One region of the Leuconostoc sp. LN180020 genome, then DNA from elsewhere that is predicted to be linked to it. Evidence: riboswitches for the same ligand, from Rfam matches in the RefSeq annotation. Region 1 holds a riboswitch; the other holds the start of a gene.
The links. A riboswitch is a leader RNA that binds a small molecule or an ion and turns the genes downstream of it on or off. The one in region 1 is predicted to bind FMN.
Positions count from the first base shown of each region.

Region 2: it holds a riboswitch for FMN, as region 1 does, so the genes downstream of both, ribD (bifunctional diaminohydroxyphosphoribosylaminopyrimidine deaminase/5-amino-6-(5-phosphoribosylamino)uracil reductase RibD) here and FAZ25_RS08500 (ECF transporter S component) in region 1, are expected to answer to the same signal.

Region 1 is NZ_CP039736.1:1,658,331-1,663,178, forward strand. Features, by position in the region: gene rpsA (30S ribosomal protein S1) at 1-801, opposite strand, end outside; gene cmk ((d)CMP kinase) at 897-1,574, opposite strand; gene FAZ25_RS08495 (brain acid soluble 1 family protein) at 1,593-2,141, opposite strand; gene FAZ25_RS08500 (ECF transporter S component) at 2,218-2,802, opposite strand; FMN riboswitch at 2,869-3,004, opposite strand; gene FAZ25_RS08505 (pseudouridine synthase) at 3,056-3,805, opposite strand; gene scpB (SMC-Scp complex subunit ScpB) at 3,798-4,397, opposite strand; gene FAZ25_RS08515 (ScpA family protein) at 4,390-4,848, opposite strand, start outside.
Region 2 is NZ_CP039736.1:1,505,323-1,510,170, forward strand. Features, by position in the region: gene ribA (GTP cyclohydrolase II) at 1-1,194, opposite strand, end outside; gene FAZ25_RS07780 (riboflavin synthase) at 1,184-1,783, opposite strand; gene ribD (bifunctional diaminohydroxyphosphoribosylaminopyrimidine deaminase/5-amino-6-(5-phosphoribosylamino)uracil reductase RibD) at 1,768-2,811, opposite strand; FMN riboswitch at 2,926-3,072, opposite strand; gene FAZ25_RS07790 (AI-2E family transporter) at 3,163-4,158, opposite strand; gene FAZ25_RS07795 (LCP family protein) at 4,202-4,848, opposite strand, start outside.

The sequences.
Region 1 (4,848 bases):
TGCCTTGATTGACAATGAAATACGACCCTTTTCAGTGTCCAAAGCCAAAATCTTGACGTTAACCTTGTCACCCTTTGTCAAAACATCGGCTGGGTTCTTGACACGATCATGTGAGATTTCTGATACGTGAACCAAACCATCTACACCACCCAAGTCAACGAAAGCACCGAAGTCTGTCAAGCGAGCAACAGTTCCTTCAACCACTTCACCAACTGACAACTTACTAAATACTTCAGCCAACTGAGCAGCACGTTCTTGCGCAGCAACAGCCTTACGTGACAAAATCAAACGTGCATTAGCAGCGTCAATTTCAATAACTTGTGCTTTAATATCTTTGTTCTTAAATTGGTTCAAATCAGAAACGAAGCGTTCTGCAACCATTGATGCTGGCACGAAACCGCGTACGCCGTTAACCATGACAATCAAGCCACCGCGAACTGCATTAACAACCTTTGCATCGACAGTGTCGCCTTCAGCAAAGTCCAAGTTTTCCCATGCTTTGCGTGCATCTAAACGCTTCTTTGACAACAAGTAAGCTACGCCTTCCTTGTCGCTAGTAACATTAGAAATAACAACAGCTTCAATGCTGTCTCCAATTTTCAATTCGTCTGCCAGGTTGATGTTACGATCGTCTGAGTACTCACGTGCTGGCACAACTCCTTCTTCACCGGTAGACAAACCAACAACCGCTTGGTTATCATTATCAATGGCTAAAAGTTCACCAGTGACAACATCTCCCACCTTAATTTGATCTGCTGCGCTTTCGAGAGCTGCTAAGAACTCGTTGTTTGTTTCACTCATGACGTCTAACGTCCTCCTACAATTTACACTATGGGTATAGTTTACCAGAATAATTGCCACTTGTATAGTAAAAAACAGCGTTTTCACGCTGTAACTTAGGGTTTCTGTTTTTTTTCAATAATCTTTGTAATCTCTGATACTACAGCTTGGATACTTTGTCCGGTAGTATCTACCAAAATCGCGTCTTTTGCCTGTATCAAAGGACTGATCGCTCGATGAGAGTCTTTGTAGTCTCGTGTTTCAATATCACTTTTTAGTGTTTCTAAATCAACTGTCATGCCCTTGGCTTTATTTTCTTTGTAACGTCGCTCTGCTCTTTCTAACACACTAGCTACCAAGAAAATTTTAACTTGAGCATTTGGTAACACCGTTGTCCCAATATCACGTCCATCCATAATGACATTTTGACTATTGGCTATGTCACGTTGGCGACGAACCAAGTCTGCTCGGACAGCTTTATAAGAAGCAATCAACGACACATTATTAGTGACTTCAGTCGAACGAATCGCCTCTGTCACTTCACTATCGTTCAGAAAAACACGCTGCGTTGGCACTCCGGGCTCAAAACGAATCACTGTTTTTGCAAGTAAATCAACAACACCTTGTTCATCTTCATAAGCCAGACCTGCCTGTTTAGCGGCTAAAGTCATGGTGCGGTACATGGCTCCGGTATCGACATAAACATACTTTAAATTTGTTGCTAATATTTTAGCAATTGTTGATTTTCCAGCCGACGCTGGCCCATCAATTGCAATCTGAAAATTGTGACTCATATCAACCTCTAAAATTAGTTATTTAACATTTAGTGTTCTGCCAGCATATTGTGTATAATTATTCACTGACAAACCAGGATTAAGCGCAATGACTTGATCCGTTGTCATGCCATGTGTCACGGCAAAATTATATAGTGTTTGGCTAGCGCCCAACACTGCTGAATTAGTTGTTGGCGTACTTGGTGCCGTCGGTGCACTGCTGGCAGCTACTTCACTTGAAGCCGCAGCTGGCGCTTCTGTGCTACTAGCCACTGTTTCCGATGAACTTGCTTGTTCTGAGGAACTTTGTGCTGATGTCTCAGATGATTGTTCAGATGAAGCTTTTTGAGACTGTGATGTCGACTTTTTACTAGTTGCTGTCGCTATCTGCTGTGGCGTTTTCTGGTGATCAAGTGCACCATAAATGGGCACACTTGATAAAATAGCAAATCCCAAAACAATCAAAAATATTTTAAAGCCCTTATGCTTATGGCTGCTTCTATCTGATTGGCGCGCAAATTCAGGCTCAACTTTTTGTTTTTTTGAACGTGCCATACGGCTCATGTTATTTGGGTCAAAATCGCTCATAATAAAACGACCTCCATTATAATAGGTTCACTTAAAAGTTTACCACATTGAGGTCGTCTCTGTTTATAACGTTTCATTAAGATATCACTTTACGTTGCATCGGTTTCAGAACCGAAAGCACAATAATACTTGTTAGCCCCCAAATAATGCCTTGTGCAATATTGAATGGTATCACCATGGCTATAAAATAACGTCCCAGGCCAATAATTCGCGCAATGTCAAAATGTGCAAACTGCGAATAAAGTGGCACAGCAACGAACCAATTCATCAACACAGCAGCAACAGTTAACCCAACTGTTGCTATGATTATTGCTAATAATTGGCGTGGGAATTGACGCGTTTCAAACATTGGCATGACCCAAAACATTAACAAGGTAAATACCATTACTGCTACTAAATTGACAGGCAACCCCAGATAGGTATTAATTCCCTCATTTGCCAAAATGAGCTTTAAGACTGTTCGCAGTATGACAACCCACATAGCGGCCGTGACATTAAGCCAATAACCAGCTAGTAAGACAGGCACAATGGAAAAATCAAGCTTTAAGAAATCCGCTCCCGGAATCAAGGGTACCTGCGGAAAAAGCATTAGACCAAATGAGATTGCGCTTAAAATAGCAATCAAGGTCAGATGCTGTGTACGTGTAAATGAAATAGACATATTCTTTGCCTCAAAAAAACTGCACAATTTGTCAGGGTATCACAAAAAGGCAGTCTTAACTTTCTTTTTTAACTTCTTTATACCCGACTTTACGGTCGGCTCTGGAATTTGACCAGATCAGCTGTTTGCACAGGTCGCGGGCTTACCATGTTCAACATGTCTCACCGCCGGTTGGGAATTACACCCGACCCTGAAGTAATATTTAATTTTACAACTGATATCATAACAAAATTACTGATTAAAAGCAATCTATTTATTTTCTACGATAATTTTTATAATCCTGTGCTTTGAGTCGTTTAACCTCAACACCAGTTAATTTACGATATTCACCGGACTGTAAGCCAATTAAATCAAAGAAAGCATATTGTTCACGCGTTAATTTATCCACTGGTAAGCCCACTTTTTGCAGCATATCTTTGACTTGATGATTACGTCCTTCATGAATAATAATACGTACCATACTAGTTTTTTTATCTTTGTCGACACGTTCAATCGTGACACGAGCTGGCGCTGTTTTTCGGCCTTTGATGATAACGCCTTGCTTCAAAGGCGCTAATTTTTCAACAGTCGCAATCCCAGACACCTTAGCAAGATAAATTTTGTCGACACGTGACTTTGGATGCATTAATTGGTTAGCAATAGTGCCATCGTTAGTCAGTAACAAGGCGCCAGTCGTATCATAGTCTAGTCGTCCAACAGGGTAAACACGTTGATCAATATCTTCTAGTAAGTCCAGAACTGTCTTACGACCCTTCTCGTCGCTAGTTGTGGTAACGACACCACGGGGTTTATTCAATAGGTAATAAACTAGCTTTTCACGTCCTTCAATCGGCGCACCATCTACTTCCACAGTGTCATGTATGCCAACTTTGACACCAAGTGTTGTGACAGTCTCACCATTGACTTTGACACGCCCCTCAGTAATCATTGTTTCAGCTCCTCTTCGTGAAGCTAGCCCCGCTTGGGCAACAACTTTTTGTAAACGCATTTCTTCTTCAGACATTTTTTTGCCCTTCTTTCATTTCTAAATTTTCTGATTCCAGTACGTTTGCAAATAATGTCCCACCATCATCAACATCTAACGTTTCAAAATCAGGTAACGGTGGCAACTCAGTTAACGACTTGAGACCAAAATAATCTAAAAACATCGCTGAAGTACCATACATAATTGGCCGTCCCGGTTCATCTTTTCGCCCAGTTTCAACAAGCAACTGGCGTAACATCAATTTTTGAAGCGTGCCCGCCGACTGTACACCACGAATTTGGTCAATTTCCACACGTGTCACAGGTTGTTTATAAGCTACGATAACTAATGTTTCAAGTTGTGCTTGGGAAAGTGTGGCATTGTCAGGTGCATCAAAAAAGTTTTTAACTATGCCCCCTAAGCTAGGCTTGGTGACCAATCGGTAAGCGCCATCAGTTTCTCTTACTTCTAGAGCGCTCATCGTGTCATTAGCATATTTATTAGCTAATTGTTCAATTAATGCAATCACTGCCGGCTTATCAAATTGTGTTATTTGGCATAACGCTTGACTAGTAATCCCTTCATCGCCAGCCACAAATAACAAGGCCTCTATTTGCGCTAAATTATTCATCATCACTTAATGTCTCAATTTCTAAAAAAATATCAGCTGATGCATCAGCTTGGTGAAACGAAATTTTAGTTTCCTTAGCCATTTCAAGTAAAGCCAAAAAAATCATAACCATTGCTTCCTTATCAGCCATATTCTCAAACAAGTCATCAAAGGCTATAATTGCGCCTCTGGGTTGTCCTTGTAGCTGTTGGGCAATATAATCAAATGCCATCGTTAACGTAAATTTTTCACTGACAACACGTCTACTAATTGGTTGTTGCTGCCTTTTTTTACGTAAAAGATGTTCAAAAGCAACTTGTAAATCTATCAGTTCAAGCCCTGGTGCGAGCGGCTTTATTGCCATTTGATTGAATTCCGGTGACAAGGCTGGTAAACGCGAAAATGATTGTTGGTTGGTATTTTCGCGTTCTCGCAAGGATTCACTTGCCACTTGAAATTGCTTGTACGTTAA
Region 2 (4,848 bases), 150 kb from region 1:
GTGCTTAAATTTTTTTCTCTTCGTCGCAAGATAGTGCTTATTAATATCGTTTATCCCAGTAATTAACGGAACTTGGTCAACTATCTCAATGCCAGCCACTTTTAAATGATTGATTTTATCTGGATTGTTGGTCAACAATCTTATTTTCGTTAGACCAGCTAGTTTCAAAATTTCTGCTGCTTGTTGATAGTCTCTTTCATCCGGTGCATGATTTAGGTGGACATTGGCTTCATAGGTATCATAATTATTTTCCTGCAAAACATACGTTTTCAGTTTTTCTGCGAGTCCAATACCTCGTCCCTCTTGTCTAAGGTATAAAAGCGCACCACCTTCTTCATTAATCTGACGCAATGATGCTTGAAGTTGCGGTCCGCAATCGCAGCGATATGAGCCAAATATATCGCCCGTCGCACATTCAGAATGGAGCCGAACTAAAGGGTTATTTGTCGTCGCAGTTTGTGTTTGACTACGAATCAACAGAGCCGGTTCTTTGTCACCTGTATTATAGTCAGTCATCTGAAAGCTGCCATAGGTACTGGGCAGATTCACAGTCACACCTTCTTTAACGTGATACTGATTTTGGGCTTGTTTAAAGGCAACGATATCTGAAATCGCCAATTTAATCATGCCTTCCTGTTCTGCCAAACTTTCTAATGCTTTTTCTCGGGCCATTTGACCGTCTTTATCAAGAATTTCAATAATATAAGCAATCGGTGGTACTCCAGCAATTTTGGCTAATTCAACAGCCCCTTCTGTGTGCCCTTGCCTTGATAACACGCCACCTTCGTTAGCTACTAGAGGAAATACGTGTCCCGGTGTCTCAAAATCTTCAGCTGACGCACTAAGATTTGCAAGCTCACGAATAGTTTTTGCCCGTTCAAAAGCGGATACACCAGTCGTGCTCATGATATGATCAACACTGACGGTAAATTGTGTGGCAAATTTTTCAGAATTATGGTCTGTCATTTGCCTCAGACCTAGCTTATCTGCGCGTTGTTTACTCATAGGAACGGCCAGCACACCACGAGCCAATGTCAATGCACTATTGATTCGTTCAGGTGTCACAAACGATGCAAGTCCTACTAAGTCACCCTCGTGTTCGCGATTTTGGTCATCAGTCAAGATCACAAATGCGCCTTGTTTTAGGGCAGTAACTGCTTTTCGCACGCTTTGTTCAACAACATTATCCAACATATTGCCCTCCTGTCATATATTTAGCCAAAATATCCGTTTCTATATTTACCCAATGACCAACAGTTAATTTTGATAATGTTGTTTGTAACTGCGTATGGGGAATCAATCCAATTTGAAACGTCTGACTGGTTTTTTCAATCACCGTGAGGCTTACGCCTGATATTGCGACAGAACCTTTAGCAACTATTTCTCTCATCAAGATAGACTCTTTAGGCTTGAAGCTAAGTAAAATCGTGTTATCTATCACCTGCTTATTCACAATTTCAGCTTTGCCGTCAACATGACCAAGGACAAAGTGGCCATCAAATCTCTCCCCCGCACTTATTGCCTTTTCAAGATTAACTGATTGTCTCATCATGTAATCACCAATAATGGTTGTTTCATAAGTTGGTCTCATAATACCAAATTTAGCAGTATGGTCTGTTTTATGAGTAATAGTTAAACATACGCCGTCGACCATTATGCTATCACCGATAGTTGCCTCTGAAAAATAGGGCGTTTTTGTTTCAATTGTGATATGCTGATTATTTTTTTTGAGACTTTCATTTGTTATAACTTGACCCACTGTCTGTGTTATTCCTGTAAACATGACACACTCCTATCATTTAGATAACGACTCTTAAGCGTATTACCCACACGATATGAAGACACTGAATTAAACAATGGTTGTACACTGGGCACCCCGTCTTCAGGTAATATACTATCTGCTGTATAAACAATGAATTCTTGCCAGAGATTCGCTTTTAAGAATGCTGTAATCAATGACGGCCCACCCTCTACCATAACAGACTGAATATTCTTACTAGCTAAACTTGTCAGGACACTAAGTAAACCATGTGACATTAAAAGAACGTTGTCATATTGTTTTGCAAAGTCCGTGTTTGTCGTGAAGATTAACCAATTATTTGTCGCTCGATCCATTTTATTTTGTAAGCGGCCACGTCGATCGATCACTACCCTTAAAGGTTGTTGATGATTTATTGGTACATGTCGGACTGTTAAATTTGGTTGGTCAATCAACATAGTTTCACTACCAATTAGAATAGCACTTTTACTAGCACGCTCTTTGTGCACATCAATGTCAGCTAACCGATTTGTAATTTTTGTGGATTGTCCTTGTGAAGACGCCACAAAGTGATTAGCAGACTCCGCTAGTTTCAACTGTACATATGGTAAATGTCTTTCAAAATAATGATAAAATGCGGGATTTAATATTTGACTATCTTCTGTTCCCAAAACATCGACACGGATACCTGCTTGTCTTAAAAATGTAACACTACGTCCATGTGTATCGGGATTAGGATCAAAACTACCAACTACAACACGTTTGACTCCCCATTGGGCTATTGCTAACGCACACGCACCTACCTTTCCCGTGACAAAGCACGGCTCTAATGTGACATACATCGTTGAATCAACAATATATGTTTGATCCCTTAAATTTTCAAAAGCATTAATTTCAGCATGCGCTGCGCCAAAAGAATGATGATATCCAGTCGCCAAGACCCGCCCATTTTTAACAATAATTGCTCCGACGCGTGGATTTTCATATGTTTCATCTGGTCCTGCTTTGGCAGCTACTTTTGCTGCTAATGCCATATATGTTAAATCATCCATCTTTTACCTCCTGTTTGTTCAGGACAAAAAACCCGACGTATTTTATTAACATCGGGTTTAAAGTATTTAGATCGATTCAAAAAAGACAGACTTATCCTAGCTAAGTCTATTATTTTAAATCTTCTCCCATCCAGACTTTAACTGTCGGTCACAGAATTACACTGTGTCAACTGCATTATTAATAAATAATGCAGGTCACGGACTTAGATCTTAAAGATCTTTACCGTCGGTCGGGAATTACACCCTGCCCCGAAGATTAATTAATTTAACCTTTACAGATTAACATCTGAACAATGCTATGTCAATAAAAAAACGCACAATAATGTACGCTGTAAACAAATTATTCTGATATTACGCTTTGAATTTTTGTATTCGGAAGAAATCTAACAAGAATGTTAAGATTGGCAACCCAATGATTAAACCCCAAACACCAAAAACTTTTTCCATAATAATTAGATTAAGTAAAATAACTAATATTGGCATATGCGTGCGTTGTGACATAAAGTGCGGATGTAAAAAATATGACTCCATAAAATGAATTACAGCAACAGCAACCAATATAACCAATACTGTATGCCAGTCACCGATAATAAACGCGGTCACTGTCAGCGGTACAAGTGAAATAAGCACACCGACAACCGGAATCAAACCTAAGATGAAAATCAAAATCGCAAAACCAATTAAATAAGGGAAATTCAAAAAGGTTAATACGATAACCATTGCAATCGTGTTAATTACACAAATCATTAGCTGGACTTCAAATAAACGGCCTAAAATAATGATAAAGCGATGCACGATAATATAAAACTCACCAAAAAATCTTTTATAAGGGCTATGTATGAAAGTCATAGACCATGACCGTAATTGTGGGTAAGTCATGCTGAATATAAAACTAAACAGTAACGCCAAAATCAGTTCATAAAGGACGTGTCCAACTTGATTCAATTGGGTAAATCCTTTAGAGATTAACTGCTCTGTATTCAAGGAGTTACTGTACTGCTGAATATTTTTGTAAACTTCTTTAAAAATACCCGTTGTGTGCCAGCTAGAATCGGTTGCTAAGTGAATCATGCTCTTAACTTGATGTGCAACAGTATTTGCCCCGTGTTCGACAGCCCAGATGATAAAAGCCATCACGACGATATAAACAAGCGCAATTGATAATGACCGTGACAGGCGTGTCACGCGTTGCACCCTTTTGCCAGCATTCATCGCAAGATAAGAAAAAATAATTGTTAATAACAGTAACGTCATAAACTGTTTGAGTAAAACAATCAGTAAAATAATGACAGACAAAACAAAATACCGATAGAATCGGCGATTTTGAAATGATGAAAATATGTTCATGTAGTGCTCCCTCTTTAACACACTAACTTAGTACATGACAAGATTAGTTAGATGTCAAATTTTCGTTCGATTTTGTATTGAATTGTGAGAATAATGTATCGGCAGAACCCACTTGTGCAATCTGTGATTCTGTCACTGTACTACCAAATTCCGAACCAGTATCTTCAGGTTTTAATTCAAGTGCTGCTCTCAACTTGTTAGTAATAGCCTGTCGTTGCGCCGTTGTCACACGCTGGTAAGATACACCGTCATACATCTCACCTTCACCCTGAACTGTATATGAGTCAATTGTCTTTGTCGCATTCATATAATTTGAGCCGAGTGCCAACATATCCGACATCTTCATATTTGATGCAATGTTTTTAGTTGTGGCACTAATAAACTTCGTATTGAGAATCGTTGACGGATCAGATTTAATTTTTGTCATAATGGCCTGCAACAAAATTCGTTGGCGTTGCGTACGACCATAATCGCCTTGCGGATCTTGATATCTCATACGTGAAAAGGCTAACGCCGCCTTGCCATCCATCTTGTCATACTTTTTAAAGTTTTCGCCGTCTGCAGCGTATTCAAAGCTTGTTTTGCCTTCGGTAAAATCGTACAAATTATTACCGTCCTCATGCGCCGTGTCTTGGCTAAACTTAAAGCTCAATGGTGATTTGGCTTTGACACCTCCTAATTGATCAACAA